2 regions of the Paenibacillus sp. FSL H8-0104 genome follow, and region 2 is predicted to be linked to the other one. Evidence: predicted binding sites of a transcription regulator. Region 2 holds the regulator's gene; the other holds the start of a gene.
What was found. The regulator CtsR, encoded in region 2, represses protease genes until heat stress. The targets are predictions, from matches to a motif close to ATGGTCAATAAAGGTCAAACA.

Region 1 (11,074 bases), 6.0 Mb from region 2:
CTAATTGAACAGTCAAACGGCAAGATTGGTAAGGTTGCATTGGTTATCGATCTGCGCGGGCGTGAATTCTTTACAGCTCTGTCCGAGTCTTTGAACTATATTAAAGATCATTTTACCATTCATTGCGAAATTTTATTCCTGGATGCTACAGATTCTGTACTTGTTCAGCGTTACAAAGAAAGCAGGCGCAGACATCCACTGGCTCCTGAGGGCATGCCGCTGGACGGCATCCGACTGGAACGCAAGATGTTGGAGGAACTCAAAAACTCTGCGACTCAGGTACTGAATACAAGTACGATGAAGCCTGCTCAACTGAAAGAACGTATCATATCCCGTTTTTCTCATCTCGAGAGCCAAATGCTATCGGTGAATATTACGTCGTTTGGATTCAAGTATGGCATTCCGATTGATGCTGATCTGGTGTTTGATGTACGTTTTTTACCTAATCCACATTATATCGATCATTTGCGACCGAATACGGGACAGAATAGTGATGTGTACGAATATGTTATGAAGTGGCCAGAGACACAGGCATTTCTGACCAAGCTGCTGGATATGCTGCATTTCCTGATTCCGCAATACCGGAAGGAAGGCAAAAGCCAGGTTATTATTGGAATCGGCTGTACCGGAGGCAAGCATCGTTCGGTAGCAATATCGGAATATTTGGGCAAGATGTTGGGAAGCAGCGAGACAGAAGCTGTTACCGTGAGCCATCGCGACGCTGACCGGGACCGTCATTGAAGAGGGTGAAGGGATGAAAGAGGCCGGACCACGAAGAGAACGTCCGAGAATAGTTGTAATGGGCGGCGGAACCGGATTATCCGTGATGTTGCGCGGTTTGAAAGAGAAGCCGCTGGATATCACGGCCATCGTCACAGTTGCAGATGACGGTGGAAGTTCAGGCATCCTGCGCAATGAGCTACAGATGCCGCCTCCGGGCGACATTCGCAACGTGCTTACGGCACTGGCTGATGTAGAACCATTGCTTTCAGATATGTTGAAGTACCGTTTCAATACAGGCGCGGGGCTTGCAGGCCACAGCTTGGGAAATTTGATTTTGGCTGCAATGACGGATATTTCGGGCGACTTTGTGACCGCAGTGCGGGAGCTTAGCCGCGTGTTTGCCGTTCGAGGTGAGGTATTGCCAGCAGCCGGGCAGGCCGTTGTGTTGCATGCGGAGATGGAAGATGGGACAATTATTACAGGTGAGTCCAAAATCCCTGAGGCGGGTGGACGCATCAAACGTGTTTTCCTTGAACCGGATCACGTGGAGCCGTTGCCAGAGGCAGTAGAGGCGATTCGTCAAGCTGATGCTATTCTGATCGGGCCAGGCAGCCTCTATACAAGCATCCTTCCCAATTTACTCGTACCTAAGCTTGCAGAAGCTGTGGTAGAGGCTGATGCGGTGAAGATGTTTATCTGTAATGTGATGACACAGCCGGGAGAAACGGATAACTATACGGTAAGTGACCACCTTAAGGCGGTACACGAGCATATAGGTCATCAGCTCTTCGACTATGTTATCGTAAATAATGGTGACATTCCGCTGCAAGTGCAAAATAAGTATGCGGAAAAAGGAGCAAAACCGGTTGTGCTGGATATGAATGTACTCGAAAGTGCCGGTTATCAGGTGGTTGCAGATACACTTGTTTTGTTCAAAACCTATCTGCGTCATGATGCCGACAAGTTAAGTCATCACATCTACCAACTGGTACAAAATTGGATGTTACGGAAGAGGTGAAGTCCCATGTCGTTTGCAGCACAGACCAAAAAAGAATTAACCATGATCGAGAGCGAACCGTGCTGCGAAAAGGCGGAACTTTCAGCCCTCATCCGTATGCTTGGTGCAGTGCAGTTATCGAATAAAAAAGTGATCTTGGATATTTCGACGGAGAATGCCGCGATTGCAAGACGGGCATACTCTCTGCTTAAAAAGCATTTTCAAGTGCATACGGAATTACTGGTCCGCAAAAAAATGCGGCTGAAAAAGAACAATGTATATATTGTTCGTATTCCAACCATGGTACAGGAAATTCTCAATAGTCTTCATATTGTATCTGAGGGCTTTCTCTTTACCCCAGGGATCAGTACGGAGTTGTTTCAGCAAAACTGTTGTAAACGGGCCTATCTTCGCGGTGCATTTCTCGCAGGTGGATCGGTTAATAACCCGGAAGGTTCCTCGTACCATCTGGAGATTGCATCCATGTATGAAGAGCACTGTCAGGCACTAGTTGACCTGGCCAATGAATTTCATCTGAATGCACGGTGTATAGAACGGAAAAAAGGATTCATCCTATACATTAAGGAAGGCGAGAAAATCATTGAGCTGCTCAGCATCATTGGTGCTCATCAGGCCTTGTTCAAGTTTGAGGATGTACGAATTATGCGAGATATGCGTAACTCCGTTAACCGGATTGTCAATTGTGAGACCGCCAACCTGAACAAAACGATTGGAGCCGCGGTAAGACAAATCGATAATATCCGGTTGTTACAAAAGGAAGTTGGTTTGGAATCGCTGCCTGAGAAACTTCGCGAGGTGGCGGAGGTTCGACTAGCTCATCCGGATATTAACTTGAAGGAAGTTGGCGAGCTCCTTAAAGGTACAGTCAGCAAGTCGGGAGTGAACCATCGGCTTCGTAAAATTGATGAGCTGGCTGAGAAAGTACGCACAGAACGTTATGGTTAAGACGGAGTAGGGTAAAGTAACAAGGTCGGCTGTTTCTGCTGAACAGAAAGGTCGGGGAAGTCAACCGTTAAGGATCTAGGGGACTTACTTAGGTCATTGGATGCGCTGTGCAAAAGATGAAATAGGGCAAGATAATGCCCGTCAAAGCACCCTGAGTTTTTTCTTCTAGTGTCCTGCACGGGTTAATGGTATAATGTTGTTTAAATATAATTGTGTATTTAATGTCCAGATTTCATAATAGGGGGTAAGTTTCCATGACAAAGCACCCGGTAGTTGTCCGTTTGAAAACGGGTCTCCATGCCAGACCTGCGGCACTGTTCGTTCAAGAAGCGAATAAGTACTCGTCTGAAGTGTTCGTCGAGAAGGACGACAAAAAAGTTAATGCAAAAAGTATCATGGGGATCATGAGCCTTGCAATTAGCACAGGTACGGAAATCCAGATTAGTGCAGAAGGCGCGGATGCCGAACAGGCTGTAAACGCTTTAGTTAGTCTGGTAAGCAAGGAAGAGCTCGAAAACCAATAAGATATGATCAATCCAATGAAGAAGTCCCGAAAGGGGCTTTTTTGCGTTTTTCACGTTTATACTATCGTCAAGTGCAACATTATGGAATTTGTCCCGTCTGTTAAGGTATCAAATCGTTTAAAGTTTGAGATGTTAACACATAAGGAGGCTATCGTGATGGGTAAACAATGGATGAAACCGTTTGGTGCGGTGCTGGTGGCAAGTACGTTGCTTGTTGGAGGAACAGCATGGGTTGCACCAGGTAACTATGCTTACGCTGCAGAGGTTCAGGGAGTACAACAGAATGTGATTAATGTTGTGGGTAAAGGTGAGATTCAGGTGAAGCCTGATATCGCGTATCTGTCCATTGGTGTGAACAGTACTGCAGAGACAGCTGCATCTGCTCAAAAAGCGAATGCTGCCAAAGTTCAAAAAGTATCCAATTTGCTGAAGAACACGTGGAAGATCAGTGCAGACGACATTCAAACGAGTCAGTTCTCTGTACAACCCAACTATACGTATAGTGAAAAAGACGGACAACAAATTAAAGGATATACAGCGCATCATACGCTGACAGTCACATATCGTGAGATGGACAAGATTGGCGAGTTGCTCGATGCTGCTTCGGGTGCGGGTGCCAACAATATTGAAAACGTACGCTTTACTGTAGAAAATCCGGAAAGTTATGAATCCCAAGTGATTGAAAAAGCTGTTGCCAATGCAGATGTGAAAGCGGGCGCCATTGCAAAAGCAGTTAAACGTCAACTGGGTGCTGTTCTTTCCGTGAGCCAAGGTGATGCCGATGTGCCTGTATTCTATGCAAGCGAGGCGTTGATGTCCAAAGCACAAGATACAGCAGGTGGTACTGAGATTGAAACAGGCCAGGTTAAAGTAAGTACAATCCTGAATATCACGTATGAAATGAAATAAACAAGATCGAACTAAGGATTGTAAACTCAAGAACCTTTTTAAGTGTCATTTGAAGGGACAACGAAATAATGACAAAGACTTTGTCCTGTGGACAGAGTCTTTTTTTGTTGGAAAAGCAAACTTTGATGAAGTTATATAGAAGGGTACCTTTTTGAAGCAACATGAAATGCTGTATATTGGTATCTTTTTTGTATAGTTGTTCGTGACAAAAAGGTCATATCCCCATATATTTTCCTACTGATATTCATCAACATTGTAACTCGAGCTGTAAACCTTTCCGAAATCGGGTTAATTATAATAGAGAGGTGAGCGTATGAGATATGCGATCAGGTCAGGATTACATACGCAATGATCCCTAATTGTGAATTCAGAGAGGAGTTTTATATATGACATCATGGAAAAAATGGACAAGTGCGTTGCTTGCAGCAGGAATTATTGTAGGTAGCGGTTCGGTGTGGCAGGACAGTTCGGTTCAGGCGGCATCGGTATCCTCGAAAGTGACAACCACAGCTGAGGTGACCCTGAAGTCGGGTGGAAAAACACTGACTCAAAAAGGACTTCTTCAAGGTGGTTCAACTTGGGTATCTCTTACGGCAGTTAAAGATGTGGCAGGTGGAACGCTGAAATATGATGCGAAAACCAAGTCATATACGGTAACAGCAGCCAACAATGCGATGACCGTTAGCCTGATGGATGGACAGCCAAACGTTTATATTAACGGTTATTACCCTCAGGTGGAAGCAAAATTGATTCAGGGTCGATTGTATATCCCATTCTCGGCAATGAGAGATTATCTGGGTGTACAGGGGAATTGGGATAGCAAAACCAAAACGTTGACACTCAGCAAAGTGAAACAAAATAACGTTAAAATTAAAGCGGCAACAGTTAATGTTACTGTAAAAAATGCTGAAGTAGATGTTCAATATCCGCAAGTGAGTGGACTTGCCAGCAAAGAAGCTGAAGCGGCGATCAACAAAGTGTTGAAAGACGAAGTGGATGCGTATGTAGCTGACTTCAAGAAACAGACATCTGAATTCGGCGGTGCAACAGCCAACCGTCCATATGCATTTGAGAGCTCCTATGTAGTGACGTACAACGAAAAAGGCGTGCTGGGACTCATTACACAACGATACGAAGATTATGCTGGCGCTCATGGTATGACGTACCGTACGGGCCACACCTTTGCACTGGACACAGGTAAGGAGCTTACGTTAGATGATGTGCTGCAAAATAACAAAACCATGCGCGAGACGTTGAGTAAAAAAGTGGGTGAACAACTGAAAGCCCGCGGTGGATACCTCGACGGTTATAAAGGGTTAAATAAAGATCAAGATTTCTATGTGACACCAACGGGTGTAGTTGTGTTCTTCCAGTTGTATGAGTATACGGCGTACGCAGAGGGATTCCCTGAAATGCCATTTACGTACAAAGAGCTTCTCCCTAAAGGCACGGAACCTTTCAATAATGTAAATGGAACCAAATAAAGAATCATTATTATGCACTCTTAAGTTTTCTTCCTTATAAAATGAAAAAAGAAGCCCCCATCATAATTATGATGAGGGCTTCTTCTCGTATAGACAACACAATTATATGTTGCTGATTACGTTAGGTGTTGATTATGTTAACGCATAGACCGTGGTCTACGTCACACTTAGATGCCTTGTGATCCTACGTTTTCGATGACTTTATCAATGATACCGTAATCGGCGGCTTCAGCAGCACTCATGAAGTAGTCACGATCTGTATCTTTCTCAATCCGCTCCAGCGGTTGACCTGAACGCTCAGAGATGATGCGGTTCAACGTATCACGCATTTTCAGGATGCGACGAGCACGGATTTCGATGTCAGAAGCCTGACCTTGTGCACCACCAAGTGGTTGGTGAATCATAATTTCACTGTTTGGTAATGCAAAACGTTTACCTTTTGCACCGGCATTCAACAAGAATGCACCCATGGAAGCTGCCATACCTACACAGATGGTAGATACATCCGGTTTGATGAATTGCATTGTATCGTAAATCGCCATACCGGCTGTAATCGATCCGCCTGGGCTGTTGATGTATAAGTGAATGTCTTTCTCCGGATCTTCCGCAGCCAGGAACAACATCTGTGCCATAATGGCATTAGCCACTACGTCATTAACATCGCTACCAAGGAAAATAATACGATCCTTCAGCAATCTGGAGTAGATGTCGTAGGCGCGCTCACCCCGGTTGCTCTGTTCAACGACCATTGGAATAAAACTCACGTGAAAAACCTCCTTGGAATGTAAATGTTATTGGTGTTTATACTTAAACTGTTACCGTATTACCCACATAATAAACAATTCCAAACAAAAAGTCAAAGAAAGTCAAACTAACTTGCAAAAAAAAGAAACCTTTCCGGTTTCATTGGTTAAATGGGTTATGAGCTGTTAAATAAAAATGGCGCGCCCGCCAAGAATCGAACTTGGATCTCAGGCTTCGGAGGCCTACGTCATATCCATTGGACCACGGGCGCACATTATGTGACAGCAATAATGATTATAGCTCATGAAATATTTAATTGCAAGCAGTTCGTTGTGGTATTGGTTTGGATTAACCTAAAAATGATCATGATGAAGAAGAGTGGATAAAGAGTGCATTTAAGTAAATGCTATTAGAGGTTTTGGACATGCCGTATGAAATGTGATTCTGAGCGATATGTAGATTGAATTCATTTGTTTCTTCTATATATGGTATGTGTGAGCTAGTCCTAGATCATGGAAGTCTGGGATTGTGAAAATAGGCGCGTACAAACGCTGAATGCGTGTCGAAATAACACGTTGAAACACTTGCATGTCGCGTCAGTTTTAGGTAGAATAGACGTGGGACTTAAAAAGTTAACCCGGGACGTTTTAGGGCCACGAAAGAGAGCTTAGAACGAGAACTTGCGGGAGTGGAAAGCATGCGAACGATTTTAGAAGTACAAAAGCAGCTTCTGCCTGATCTCATGGATATCTTGAAAAAGAGGTATACGATTCTGCAACAGATCATGTTATCGGATGTGATCGGACGGAGAACGTTAGCTAATTCCATGCAGATGACCGAGCGGGTTCTGAGGGCTGAGACCGATCTGTTAAAGGCTCAGGGACTTATTGAAATTGACAGTGCAGGAATGAAGATCAGTGAGGCAGGGTATGATTTGCTGCAGCAGTTAGAGCCCGTAGCCAAAGAGCTGTTCGGATTATCCGAGCTGGAAGAGCGCATCAAGCAAGCCTACGGTCTGCAAAAGGTAGTTGTGGTTCCTGGTGATTCGGACGTTTCTCCATTTGCCAAAAGGGAACTGGGCAGAGCCGGAGCGAAGGCTCTCGGCAATATCATGAGTGACAACGACGTTGTCGCCGTTACTGGTGGTTCAACAACGGCCGAAGTCGCAGAACAACTAAATCCGCCAACATCGCTCAAAGGTGTCTGGTTCGTACCAGCACGCGGTGGACTTGGAGAAAGCCTTGAAATTCAGGCTAATACGATCGCATCCACAATGGCAAAACGGGTAGGGGCGCAATACAAACTCCTGCATGTACCGGATTTGCTCAGTGATCATGCCTATGAATCATTAATCCAGGACCCTAGTGTTCAGGAGATTCTGCAGCTGATCAGGCAATCACGGATTGTTATTCATGGAATTGGTGATGCCGTAGAGATGGCCAAAAGACGCAAACTTGCGACGGAGATTATAGATGAACTTCAGGAGCAAGGGGCCGTATCTGAATCTTTCGGTTATTACTTTAATGATCAGGGTAAGGTGGTACATACCATGCTTACACTGGGTATGCGACTTCAGGATATTGAACGAACCGATGTTGTGATTGGAATTGCAGGTGGCAAAAGCAAAGCTGCTGCTATACATTCCGTGTTACGATTTGGTCAGGAAGATATTCTGATTATTGATGAGGCTGCTGCCGAAGTCATCGTTGCTGAAATGGAATAAGGTTTTACTTTGTATCACAACTATTGTTGTCTTGACGGACTTCACCGTCTGTCTTGAATATATAAGTTTCATAAAAAATTAATCAAAACTTGGGAGGAACTTACTCATGATTAAAGTAGGTATTAACGGTTTTGGACGTATTGGACGCTTGGCATTCCGCCGTATTCAAAATGTAGCAGGCATCGAGGTAGTAGCAATCAACGACTTGACTGACGCTAAAATGCTCGCTCATTTGCTCAAATATGATACAACTCAAGGTCGCTTCGATGGCGATGTTGAAGTACACGATGGCTTCTTCAAAGTGAACGGCAAAGAAGTTAAAGTATTGGCTAACCGTAACCCGGAAGAACTTCCTTGGGGCGACCTGGGCGTAGATATCGTTCTGGAATGTACTGGTTTCTTCACAACTAAAGAAGCAGCTGAGAAACACTTGAAAGGTGGAGCTAAGAAAGTTGTTATCTCCGCACCAGCTACTGGCGACATGAAAACCATCGTTTACAACGTAAACCATGAAATCCTCGACGGTACTGAAACTGTAATCTCCGGCGCATCTTGCACAACAAACTGCCTGGCACCTATGGCAAAAACACTGCAAGACAAATTCGGAATCGTTCAAGGTTTGATGACTACAATTCACGCTTACACTGGCGACCAAAACACGTTGGATGCTCCACACCCTAAAGGTGACTTCCGTCGTGCTCGCGCAGCAGCTGAAAACATCATCCCTAACACAACTGGTGCTGCTAAAGCAATCGGTCTGGTAATCCCAGAACTGCAAGGCATCCTTGATGGTGCAGCTCAACGTGTACCAGTAGCTACTGGTTCCCTGACTGAGCTCGTAACTGTTCTGAACAAAAAAGTAACTGCTGAAGAAGTTAACGCAGCTATGCAAGAAGCTTCCGATCCAGAAACTTTCGGATACACAGAAGACGAAATCGTATCTTCCGATATCCAAGGAATCACTTTCGGTTCCCTGTTTGATGCAACTCAAACTAAAGTTCTGACTGTTGGCGACCAACAATTGGTTAAAACTGTAGCTTGGTATGACAATGAAATGTCCTACACTGCACAATTGGTTCGCACTTTGGAGCACTTTGCAAAAATGATTAAGTAATATCTGTAATAACATAGAGCGGAAACAGATGCTATATTGTTTCCGCTCTTTATATATCTACATTTTGCAAATTTCTCAAAAACACCAGGATTGACGAGGGATTTTAGCTCTTGATTGGTCCACCAAATACATGGGTGCGGAGGAAATACAGATGAACAAAAAAAGTGTACGCGATATCGAATTGACAGGAAAACGGGCTTTTGTCCGTGTAGATTTCAATGTGCCGCTCGAAGATGGTAAAATTACAGATGACAAACGTATTCGTGCAACGCTTCCTACAATCAACTTCTTGATTGAAAAAGGCGCTAAAGTCATTTTGGCAAGCCACATGGGTCGTCCTAACGGCGAAGTGGTTGAATCCTTGCGTTTGACTCCAGCAGCTGAGCGTTTGTCTGAATTGCTTGGTAAAACAGTTGTTAAAGCTGACGGTTCTGTTGGTGACGCTGTTAAAGCTCAAATCGCTGAACTGAACAACGGCGACGTATTGTTGCTTGAAAACGTTCGTTTCCACGCAGGCGAAGAGAAAAACGATCCGGAACTGGCAAAACAATTTGCTGAACTGGCTGACGTTTTCGTTAACGATGCGTTTGGCGCGGCTCACAGAGCACACGCTTCGACTGAAGGAATCGCTCACTTGCTTCCAGCAGTGTCCGGTTTGTTGATGGAGAAAGAACTTGAAGTGTTGGGTAAAGCAATCTCCAACCCTGAGCGTCCTTTCACAGCTATCATTGGTGGATCCAAAGTTAAGGACAAAATCGATGTAATCGACAACCTGCTGAACATTGCAGACAACGTAATCATCGGTGGCGGTCTGACTTACACGTTCTTCAAAGCACAAGGACATGAAATTGGACAATCCTTGCTGGATGACTCCAAACTTGATGTTGCTCTTGGTTTTATCGAAAAAGCGAAAAAATTGGGCAAAAACTTCTACTTGCCGGTAGATATCGTAGTGTCTGACGATTTCAGTGCGAAAGCAAACACACAAATCGTTGACATCGATGGTATCCCAGCAGATTGGGAAGGTATCGACATCGGTCCTAAAACACGTGAGATCTATGCTGATGTAATCAAAAACTCCAAATTGGTTGTGTGGAACGGACCAATGGGCGTATTTGAAATCGAGCCATTCTCCCACGGTACTCGTGCAGTAGCGGAAGCTTGCGCTGAGACAGAAGCTTACACTGTAATTGGTGGCGGTGACTCCGCAGCAGCAGCTGAGAAGTTCAAATTGGCTGACAAGATGAACCACATCTCTACAGGTGGCGGTGCATCGCTCGAGTTCATGGAAGGTAAAGTACTTCCAGGCGTAGTGGCATTGAACGACAAGTAAGTTTTAGTAGCCTATAGCATGAAGGAGTTGAAACCCATGAGAACACCGATTATCGCAGGTAACTGGAAAATGTTCAAAACGGTTTCCGAATCCAATGACTTCATTCAGGAAGTTAAAGGAAAAGCGGAAGTTGAAGGCGTGGAAACTGTAATCTGCGCACCGTTTACAAATCTGCCATCCCTGGTAGAAGCTGTTAAAGGCACAAACATCAAAATTGGTGCACAAAATCTTCATTTTGAAGATAACGGTGCATTCACAGGTGAAATCAGCGGCGTGATGCTGAAAGACCTGGGTGTGGATTATGTCATTATTGGTCACTCGGAGCGCCGTCAATATTTTGCGGAAACCGATGAGACTGTCAATAAAAAGTTGCATGCAGCATTCCGTCACGGATTGACTCCAATCTTCTGCCTTGGTGAGACGCTTGAAGAGCGTGAAGCGAACCAAACAAAAGACGTATGCAAAGTGCAAACAGTAGCTGCTTTTGCAGGTCTGTCTGCAGAGCAAGCGGCACAAGTTGTTATCGCTTATGAGCCAATCTGGGCGATTGGTACAGG
Region 2 (11,074 bases):
TTATTGGAGAGTTTGATCCTGGCTCAGGACGAACGCTGGCGGCATGCCTAATACATGCAAGTCGAGCGGACTTGAAGAGAAGCTTGCTTCTCTGATGGTTAGCGGCGGACGGGTGAGTAACACGTAGGCAACCTGCCCTCAAGTTTGGGACAACTACCGGAAACGGTAGCTAATACCGAATAATTGTTTTCTTCGCCTGAAGAGAACTGGAAAGACGGAGCAATCTGTCACTTGGGGATGGGCCTGCGGCGCATTAGCTAGTTGGTGAGGTAACGGCTCACCAAGGCGACGATGCGTAGCCGACCTGAGAGGGTGATCGGCCACACTGGGACTGAGACACGGCCCAGACTCCTACGGGAGGCAGCAGTAGGGAATCTTCCGCAATGGGCGAAAGCCTGACGGAGCAATGCCGCGTGAGTGATGAAGGTTTTCGGATCGTAAAGCTCTGTTGCCAGGGAAGAACGCTTGGGAGAGTAACTGCTCTCAAGGTGACGGTACCTGAGAAGAAAGCCCCGGCTAACTACGTGCCAGCAGCCGCGGTAATACGTAGGGGGCAAGCGTTGTCCGGAATTATTGGGCGTAAAGCGCGCGCAGGCGGTCATTTAAGTCTGGTGTTTAATCCCGGGGCTCAACCCCGGATCGCACTGGAAACTGGGTGACTTGAGTGCAGAAGAGGAGAGTGGAATTCCACGTGTAGCGGTGAAATGCGTAGATATGTGGAGGAACACCAGTGGCGAAGGCGACTCTCTGGGCTGTAACTGACGCTGAGGCGCGAAAGCGTGGGGAGCAAACAGGATTAGATACCCTGGTAGTCCACGCCGTAAACGATGAGTGCTAGGTGTTAGGGGTTTCGATACCCTTGGTGCCGAAGTTAACACATTAAGCACTCCGCCTGGGGAGTACGGTCGCAAGACTGAAACTCAAAGGAATTGACGGGGACCCGCACAAGCAGTGGAGTATGTGGTTTAATTCGAAGCAACGCGAAGAACCTTACCAGGTCTTGACATCCCTCTGATCGATGCAGAGATGTATCTTTCCTTCGGGACAGAGGAGACAGGTGGTGCATGGTTGTCGTCAGCTCGTGTCGTGAGATGTTGGGTTAAGTCCCGCAACGAGCGCAACCCTTATATTTAGTTGCCAGCATTTCGGATGGGCACTCTAGATAGACTGCCGGTGACAAACCGGAGGAAGGTGGGGATGACGTCAAATCATCATGCCCCTTATGACCTGGGCTACACACGTACTACAATGGCCGGTACAACGGGCTGCGAAATCGCGAGATGGAGCCAATCCCAACAAAGCCGGTCTCAGTTCGGATTGCAGGCTGCAACTCGCCTGCATGAAGTCGGAATTGCTAGTAATCGCGGATCAGCATGCCGCGGTGAATACGTTCCCGGGTCTTGTACACACCGCCCGTCACACCACGAGAGTTTATAACACCCGAAGTCGGTGGGGTAACCGCAAGGAGCCAGCCGCCGAAGGTGGGATAGATGATTGGGGTGAAGTCGTAACAAGGTAGCCGTATCGGAAGGTGCGGCTGGATCACCTCCTTTCTATGGAGAATCGTTTCCTGCAACGGAAACATTCAAATATGCAGGTTCTTAGAACCTGCAACAGCAACACAGTTACTTATCCATTTGTTCAGTTTTGATGGAATTTGAGGGGCCATAGCTCAGCTGGGAGAGCGCCTGCCTTGCAAGCAGGAGGTCAGCGGTTCGATCCCGCTTGGCTCCACCAAACAATTTCATCTATTTGGCTTGTTCTTTGAAAACTAGATATCGAAACGAAACAAACGCGAATTAGAACATTCCTTTAAGCTGATCTTGTGTAAACAAGTGAAGTGTTTTTATAAGGTAGATTGCTGGAGCGAGTGATCGAAATGGAGCGACTTTTGGATTTGGACGTAGTCCAAACCAAGCGGAGCGACAGCTCGAACACGAGCGCAATGGTTAAGCTACTAAGAGCACACGGAGGATGCCTAGGCGCTAGGAGCCGATGAAGGACGTGGCGAACAACGAAACTGCCTCGGGGAGCTGTAAGCAAGCTTTGATCCGGGGGTGTCCGAATGGGGAAACCCAGCTGGGGTAATTTCCAGTTACTCATAACTGAATACATAGGTTATGTAGAGGCATACCAGGGGAACTGAAACATCTAAGTACCCTGAGGAAGAGAAAACAATAGTGATTCCGTCAGTAGCGGCGAGCGAACGCGGAGAAGCCCAAACCAAAGAGCTTGCTCTTTGGGGTTGTGGGACGTCTCACATGGAGTTACAAAGGAACCGGTTAAGCGAAGAGGTCTGGAAAGGCCCGCCAAAGAAGGTAAAAGCCCTGTAGTTGAAAGTTGGTTCCCTCCGAGACGGATCCCGAGTAGTGCGGGGCACGTGAAACCCCGTATGAATCCGGCAGGACCATCTGCCAAGGCTAAATACTTCCTAGCGACCGATAGTGAAGCAGTACCGTGAGGGAAAGGTGAAAAGCACCCCGGAAGGGGAGTGAAATAGAACCTGAAACCGTGTGCTTACAAAAAGTCAGAGCCCGTTTTAGGGGTGATGGCGTGCCTTTTGTAGAATGAACCGGCGAGTTACGTTCCCGTGCAAGGTTAAGGTGAAGAGCCGGAGCCGCAGCGAAAGCGAGTCTGAATAGGGCGACTTAGTACGTGGACGTAGACCCGAAACCGGGTGATCTACCCCTGTCCAGGGTGAAGGTGCGGTAACACGCACTGGAGGCCCGAACCCACGCATGTTGAAAAATGCGGGGATGAGGTGGGGGTAGCGGAGAAATTCCAATCGAACTCGGAGATAGCTGGTTCTCCCCGAAATAGCTTTAGGGCTAGCCTCGGAAAACAGAGTCGTGGAGGTAGAGCACTGATTGGGTGCGGGGCCCGCAAGGGTTACCAAGCTCAGTCAAACTCCGAATGCCATAGACTTACTTCCGGGAGTCAGACAGTGAGTGCTAAGATCCATTGTCAAAAGGGAAACAGCCCAGACCATCAGCTAAGGTCCCCAAGTGTGTGTTAAGTGGGAAAGGATGTGGAGTTGCACAGACAACCAGGATGTTGGCTTAGAAGCAGCCATCATTGAAAGAGTGCGTAATAGCTCACTGGTCGAGTGACTCTGCGCCGAAAATGTAACGGGGCTAAACACACCACCGAAGCTATGGCTTGATGCTTTGCATCAGGGGTAGGGGAGCGTTGTATAAGGGTTGAAGGTGTACCGTAAGGAGCGCTGGACATTATACAAGTGAGAATGCCGGTATGAGTAACGAAAAGATCAGTGAGAATCTGATCCGCCGAAAGCCTAAGGGTTCCTGAGGAAGGCTCGTCCGCTCAGGGTAAGTCGGGACCTAAGGCGAGGCCGAAAGGCGTAGTCGAAGGACAACAGGTCGAAATTCCTGTACCACCGTAAGCCGTTATGAGCAATGGGGGGACGCAGTAGGGTAGTGACGCGGACTGATGGATGTCCGTCTAAGCAGTAAGGCTGATGTGTAGGCAAATCCGCACATTGTAAGGCTGAGCTGTGATGGGGAGCGAAAATTATAGTAGCGAAGGTCATGATCTCACACTGCCAAGAAAAGCCTCTAGCCAGGTGATGGTGCCCGTACCGCAAACCGACACAGGTAGGCGAGAAGAGTATTCTAAGGCGCGCGGAAGAACTCTCGTTAAGGAACTCGGCAAAATGACCCCGTAACTTCGGGAGAAGGGGTGCCCCGGTAGTGTGAATAGCACGAGGGGGCCGCAGTGAAAAGGCCCAAGCGACTGTTTAGCAAAAACACAGGTCTGTGCGAAGCCGTAAGGCGAAGTATACGGGCTGACGCCTGCCCGGTGCTGGAAGGTTAAGGGGAGTGGTTAGGAGCAATCCGAAGCTGTGAACCGAAGCCCCAGTAAACGGCGGCCGTAACTATAACGGTCCTAAGGTAGCGAAATTCCTTGTCAGGTAAATTCTGACCCGCACGAATGGCGTAACGACTTGGGCGCTGTCTCAACGAGAGATCCGGTGAAATTTTAATACCTGTGAAGATGCAGGTTACCCGCGACAAGACGGAAAGACCCCATGGAGCTTTACTGCAGCTTGATATTGAATTTGGGTACGATCTGTACAGGATAGGTGGGAGCCTTTGAAGCATGAGCGCCAGCTTGTGTGGAGGCAACGTTGGGATACCACCCTGATCGTATCTAGGTTCTAACCTGGTACCGTAATCCGGTGCGGGGACAGTGTCAGGTGGGCAGTTTGACTGGGGCGGTCGCCTCCTAAAGAGTAACGGAGGCGCCCAAAGGTTCCCTCAGAATGGTTGGAAATCATTCGAAGAGTGCAAAGGCATAAGGGAGCTTGACTGCGAGACCTACAAGTCGAGCAGGGACGAAAGTCGGGCTTAGTGATCCGGTGGTACCGCATGGAAGGGCCATCGCTCAACGGATAAAAGCTACCCTGGGGATAACAGGCTTATCTCCCCCAAGAGTCCACATCGACGGGGAGGTTTGGCACCTCGATGTCGGCTCATCGCATCCTGGGGCTGAAGTAGGTCCCAAGGGTTGGGCTGTTCGCCCATTAAAGCGGTACGCGAGCTGGGTTCAGAACGTCGTGAGACAGTTCGGTCCCTATCTGTCGTGGGCGTAGGAAATTTGAGAGGAGCTGTCCTTAGTACGAGAGGACCGGGATGGACGTACCGCTGGTGTACCAGTTGTTCCGCCAGGAGCACCGCTGGGTAGCTATGTACGGACGGGATAAACGCTGAAAGCATCTAAGCGTGAAGCCCCCCTCAAGATGAGATTTCCCAGTATGTAAGACCCCTTGAAGACGACGAGGTAGATAGGCTGGGGGTGGAAGTGCAGCAATGCATGGAGCTGACCAGTACTAATCGGTCGAGGGCTTATCCAATAGCAAGTGATAATTCGCATGTTTCGTTTCGAATCTAGTTTTCAGAGAACGATCTCTGAAATGAAAATTGGTACATCACAGAACGTGTGTATGATTTTCAGTTCCATATCTGATTTTAAGAAGCTATGCTTCGACAAATCGCGTTTGGTGGCGATGGCGGAGGGGTTCCACACGTACCCATCCCGAACACGACCGTTAAGCCCTCTAGCGCCGATGGTACTTGGACCGCAGGGTCCTGGGAGAGTAGGACGCCGCCAAGCGAAGAACCACTGCCGATGTTATTCGGTGGTGGTTTTTATTTGTTTATTTTAGGTGATGCGAAAGCATCTCTTATTTGACTTTGTAAGAATCCTCTGACACACTCTAAGGGGTACATATATCAGATATCAGGCCATGATTTGGATTGATATAACTCTAGCGAATGGGGTGTAGGACAACATGGAAATTCAGAAATTGACGGTAGATGATTTTGAACCGGCGATGGCACTCTCCGAATATGCTTTTCAAGTAGTAATGAGTGAAGAACAGAAAGAAAAACGGCGGAGTCAATTTTCGTCACAGGATATATGGGGTGTATATGAGGACGGGCAGCTAGGAGCCAAACTTCACATCATTCCTTTTCAAACCTATATTCATGGCAGATCGTTCGAGATGGGCGGTATTGCGGGTGTTGCCACCTGGCCAGAGTATAGACGCAAAGGCTGGGTAGCGGGTCTGCTGAAGCATGCGTTGGAAGAAATGAATCGTAACAAACAAAGCATATCATTCTTGCATCCATTCTCTTTTGGTTTCTATCGGAAGTATGGATGGGAGACGTATGTTGAATTTAAACGTTATAAAGTACCTACAGCTCATTTGCCTCAGAAAAAAGCGACACCTGGAACAATTCGGCGTGGGGATCCGGGCCTCAGCATATTAAAGGAAGTATACAGTGCGTATGCTGAGCGTTATAACGGAACTCTGGTTCGGGATGATGCAAGGTGGGAGAATTCAGTTCTTGTTAATGGGACCAGCCAGAAGGCTGTATATTACGATGAAGCTGATGCAGCACAAGGTTATCTTTTATATGAGGTTAAGGAAAATAAGTTTACCATTAAAGAGATCATCTATCTGAATGAAGAGGCTAGGCAAGGGCTGTGGACCTTCATTGCCAACCATGATTCCATGATTCAGGAAGTTACGTTGCAGGCGCCTGCCAGTGATACGCTTGCCTTCCAATTGGATAACCCACGGATTCAGCAGGAGATTGTACCTTATTTTATGGCGCGTATCGTTAGTGTAGAGCAGTTTATATCCCAGTATCCCTTTGCAAGCCAGGACTCACCGGTGCAGATTGTACTTCAGGTAGAAGATGCCCACGCTCCATGGAATGAAGGGGCATGGCAATTAAACGTGGCAATGAACGGAACGGCGTCCATATGGAAAACATCGGAGCCAATTACTGATGATCAGACCATTAAGGTGGATATTCAATCCCTTACCGCGGTGCTGATGGGATATCGCAGACCAACGGAAATGGCACGAATCGGAAGAATTCACGGACCGAACACAGCAATCAAGGCTTTGGAAAAAGCGATTCCTGAGCGGGAAACCTATTTGCTCGATTTTTTCTGATGGCTATGCCCACTGCTCCATTTAACTTGATTAGCTTATATAGAAATACGGCGTGATTGAAAGACAAATGGACTTCTCCAGCAATTTTGGGGAGGTTTTTTTGTGTCCGGGGAATATTTCGTGTAAAATCGTAAAAAATGAATAGTGACCCCACTTGGCAAAACCACAAAATATGCTATAATGGTTATAAAGTCAAAGAAAGTCAAAGTCAACTAAAGGTTTAATACTTAAGTAGCTTTCTTTCTACAATCTGATGCATGATCGCCAATATACGGGATTCATTTCATCGGAGGATCAAGGGAATATTAAAGGACCTTCGTGCTTCCTTCGCTCTCCTGTTAACACCTGTGGAAGCAAGATTCGCTGTTTCCCTGATTGGTTAAATGGGTAGAGAAGGTGTACTCTGTGGGGGCGTGTGGGTCCTTATTGACTTAACGTTTCAGACAGTGGAGGATGATTGGATGCGTAATATCTCTGATATTATCGAACGATATCTGAAGAGTATTTTGCATGAAAGTCCCGAAGGAATGGTTGAAATTCAGCGTAATGATCTGGCAGATCAATTCTCATGTGTACCTTCCCAGATCAATTATGTCATCAGCACACGTTTTACACTCGAGAAGGGATACCTGGTAGAGAGTAAACGCGGCGGTGGTGGTTATGTTCGCATACAGCGCATTGAATTACCGGCCCAATCAGCTCTGCATAATCATTTGCACCATAGTATTGGTGAAGAGATCGGGCAGACAGCTGCCGAAGGTCTGATCTATCAATTGGAAGAAGCGCGCTTCTTGAGCAAGCGGGAAGCCGGGTTGATGCGAGCTGCTGTATCTAGAGAGGTTATATTGGTCAAACTTCCTTACCGGGATCAAATTCGTGCCAGAATGTTGAAGGCGATGTTAATATCTTTGCTCGGTAAATGAAAACTATCGGGGTCAAAGGAGGTACATCAATATGCTGTGCCAAGAATGCAATAAACGTCCGGCGACACTTCATTTTACGAAAATCGTAAATGGAGAGAAGACGGAATTCCATATTTGTGAGTCATGTGCCCGTGAAAAAGGGGAAATGATCCCTGGAACAGCAGGTGGGTTTTCCATCCACAACTTGTTGTCCGGATTGCTTGATTTTGATCCAGCCGGCAAAAGTGGATCGGCAGGAACACCGCCTGCAAAAGCTCTTCAATGTGAAGAGTGTGGTATGACGTACGCACAATTTAGTAAGATAGGACGTTTCGGCTGCAGTTCATGTTATAAATATTTTGACAGCCGTCTGGATCCTTTGTTCAAGCGGGTTCATGGTAATACGTCCCATGTAGGCAAAGTGCCTGCACGAGCTGGTGGTCGCATCAAGGTGAAACGGCAAATCGCTGATCTGAAGCGTGAGCTCCAGGAGAGCATCGCGCAAGAGGAATTTGAAGAGGCGGCCCAGATCCGTGACCAGATCAGAGGACTTGAAAAAGGAATAGCTCAGGAGTAAAGTTTGTCATGAGTAGGAGGGATGCGTAATGCCTAATCTGCGCTTTACAGAGAAGGCGCTCAGCGACTGGATGCGCAGTGATGCGGCTGATTCCGAAATTGTCATTAGCAGCCGTGTCCGGATTGCACGCAACCTTCAGCATGTTCCGTTTCCGATGCTGGCTTCCAATGAGCAATCGGAAGAGGTGCTGAATAAGCTGAGCGAAGTACTTCAATACGATGACGTTCATGCCTTTGGGGATTTTCATACGTTGGATCTGATCGATATTGACGAACTCGACAAACGGGTGCTGGTGGAGAAACATCTCATCAGTCCAAGTCTTGCGAATGAATCCAGGAATGGTGCGGTTATTCTCAGTGAGGATGAGTCAGTCAGTATTATGATTAACGAAGAGGATCATCTTCGTATCCAGTGCCTCTATCCGGGGTTCCAGGTGAAAGAAGCCTGGGAGAAAGCTTCCGCAATAGATGATGCTTTTGAAGCGCACGTGGATTATGCTTTTGATGATCGCAGAGGATACTTAACCAGCTGTCCTACTAATGTAGGTACAGGTGTAAGAGCATCGGTTATGATGCACTTGCCTGCCCTGGTGATGACACAGCAGATTGGCCGTATTCTAACCGCAGTTTCCCAAGTTGGATTGACGGTGAGAGGAATATACGGTGAAGGTAGCGAGGCGATGGGTAACCTGTTCCAGATCTCGAACCAGATTACTTTGGGACAGACCGAACAGGAAGTCATCGAGAACCTGCATGGTGTTGTGTTACAGATGATTGGTCATGAACGTACAGCCAGAGAACGGTTAATTACCGACTCCAGACTGCGGATTACGGATCGTGTCATGCGTTCTTATGGCATATTGTCTCATGCAGCTATTGTTGATTCCAAGGAAGCTGCACAGCGCTTATCGGATGTACGCCTTGGCGTGGATCTCGGCTTGTTGGATGGACTGTCCATCACGGTAATGAATGAGTTGAATGTGATGACACAGCCGGGATTTTTGCAGAAAACATTCGGGGAAGATATGCGCACAGATGAGCGAGACATTTACCGAGCTCAGTTGATTCGTGATACGATCAATGCAGCGAAGCAGTCCTAGTTTAGCCTGATATAGTATTGAATTATGGTTTCATGCCGCATTGCGGCTTTTATATAATAAGGCATGTACAAATGCCGAATGATTTTATTCGCAGCACGGCTGCAAACAAAAATGATATGAAGAATACGACGGTTATTTCATTACATGACCTCGTTTTATCCAAAACCATGGAGGTGCAGGAGATATGATGTTTGGAAGATTTACGGAACGGGCCCAAAAGGTGCTCGCACTCGCGCAGGAAGAAGCTGTCCGTCTCGGTCATAATAACATCGGTACTGAGCATATTTTGCTCGGCCTCATTCGTGAAGGCGAAGGCATCGCAGCCAAAGCACTGATCGGCCTGGGACTCGGATTGGAAAAAATTCAGGATGAAGTAGAAACGCTGATTGGCCGTGGCCAAGAGCAACCTACCAACATTGCATATACGCCACGTGCGAAAAAAGTAATTGAACTGTCTATGGATGAAGCTCGTAAATTGGGCCACACTTATGTAGGCACAGAGCATATCCTGCTCGGATTGATTCGTGAAGGCGAGGGTGTTGCAGCACGTGTGCTCAATAACCTGGGAATTAGCCTGAACAAAGCACGTCAACAAGTGCTGCAATTGCTTGGCAGCAGTGAAGCTGTATCCAGCCATAATGGCACACCTGCCAATGTCAGCACACCAACGCTGGACAGTCTGGCACGTGACCTCACGGCATACGCCAGAGAGAATAACCTTGACCCGGTTATTGGACGTAGCAAAGAAATTGAACGTGTCATCCAGGTGCTCAGCCGTCGTACGAAGAACAACCCGGTATTGATCGGTGAGCCAGGTGTAGGTAAAACAGCGATTGCTGAAGGCCTTGCACAAAAAATCATTGCAAATGAGATTCCGGAAACATTGCGCGACAAACGGGTAATGACCCTGGATATGGGTTCAGTAGTCGCTGGAACCAAATATCGTGGTGAGTTTGAAGATCGTCTGAAAAAAATCATGGATGAGATTCGCCAAGCAGGTAACATTGTCCTGTTTATCGACGAATTGCATACCTTGATTGGCGCAGGCGGAGCTGAAGGTGCCATCGATGCTTCTAACATTTTGAAACCGGCTCTGGCTCGTGGAGAATTGCAATGTATCGGTGCGACAACACTGGATGAATATCGTAAATACATCGAGAAGGATGCAGCGCTTGAGCGTCGTTTCCAACCGATTACTGTAGATCAGCCTTCTCCAGAAGAAGCGATTCAAATCTTGCACGGCTTGCGTGACCGTTATGAGGCGCATCACCGCGTGAAAATTACGGACGAAGCAATTGTGCAGGCGGTTAAACTGTCTGACCGTTACATTACAGACCGTTTCCTGCCAGATAAAGCGATTGACCTGATTGATGAAGCGGGTTCCAAAGTAAGATTGAACTCTTACACGATCCCACCAAACCTGAAACAACTGGAAAGCCGTCTGGAAGATATCCGTAAGGAAAAAGACGCTGCAGTTCAAAGTCAGGAGTTCGAAAAAGCAGCAGCTCTGCGTGATACGGAACAAAAAATCCGTGAAGAGCTGGATGTAACAAAGAACCAGTGGAAAGAGAAACAAGGTCGCACCGATTCCGAGGTTACTCCTGAGGATATCGCACAAGTGGTAGCCAGCTGGACAGGAATCCCTGTGAACCAACTGAAAGAAGAAGAGACACAGCGTCTGATGAATCTGGAGTCTATTCTACATGAACGTGTCATCGGTCAGGATGAGGCAGTGAAGTCTGTCAGCCGTGCGGTTCGTCGTGCTCGTGCGGGACTTAAAGATCCAAAACGTCCGATGGGTTCATTCATTTTCCTCGGCCCTACAGGGGTAGGTAAAACAGAACTTGCTCGTGCTCTGGCTGAAGCGATGTTCGGCGATGAAAATGCAGTAATCCGGATTGATATGTCCGAGTATGGTGAGAAGCACTCGACTTCCCGACTTGTCGGAGCGCCTCCAGGATATGTTGGGTACGAAGAAGGTGGTCAGCTGACAGAGAAAGTTCGTCGCA

Region 1: the regulator CtsR is predicted to act here: its motif matches at 6,456-6,476, upstream of clpP (ATP-dependent Clp endopeptidase proteolytic subunit ClpP).

Annotation. Positions count from the first base shown of each region.
Region 1 is NZ_JBBOTC010000001.1:177,991-189,064, forward strand. It holds gene rapZ (RNase adapter RapZ) at 1-741, shown strand, start outside; gene NST38_RS00880 (gluconeogenesis factor YvcK family protein) at 755-1,741, shown strand; gene whiA (DNA-binding protein WhiA) at 1,748-2,686, shown strand; gene NST38_RS00890 (HPr family phosphocarrier protein) at 2,941-3,210, shown strand; gene NST38_RS00895 (SIMPL domain-containing protein) at 3,367-4,119, shown strand; gene NST38_RS00900 (stalk domain-containing protein) at 4,506-5,603, shown strand; gene clpP (ATP-dependent Clp endopeptidase proteolytic subunit ClpP) at 5,771-6,367, opposite strand; tRNA gene NST38_RS00910 (tRNA-Arg) at 6,544-6,618, opposite strand; gene NST38_RS00915 (sugar-binding transcriptional regulator) at 7,045-8,070, shown strand; gene gap (type I glyceraldehyde-3-phosphate dehydrogenase) at 8,177-9,184, shown strand; gene NST38_RS00925 (phosphoglycerate kinase) at 9,336-10,517, shown strand; gene tpiA (triose-phosphate isomerase) at 10,554-11,074, shown strand, end outside.
Region 2 is NZ_JBBOTC010000001.1:6,130,863-6,141,936, reverse strand. It holds rRNA gene NST38_RS27155 (16S ribosomal RNA) at 1-1,553, shown strand; tRNA gene NST38_RS27150 (tRNA-Ala) at 1,662-1,737, shown strand; rRNA gene NST38_RS27145 (23S ribosomal RNA) at 1,948-4,873, shown strand; rRNA gene rrf (5S ribosomal RNA) at 5,017-5,133, shown strand; gene NST38_RS27135 (GNAT family N-acetyltransferase) at 5,312-6,487, shown strand; gene NST38_RS27130 (CtsR family transcriptional regulator) at 6,949-7,410, shown strand; gene NST38_RS27125 (UvrB/UvrC motif-containing protein) at 7,442-7,966, shown strand; gene NST38_RS27120 (protein arginine kinase) at 7,995-9,065, shown strand; gene NST38_RS27115 (ATP-dependent Clp protease ATP-binding subunit) at 9,250-11,074, shown strand, end outside.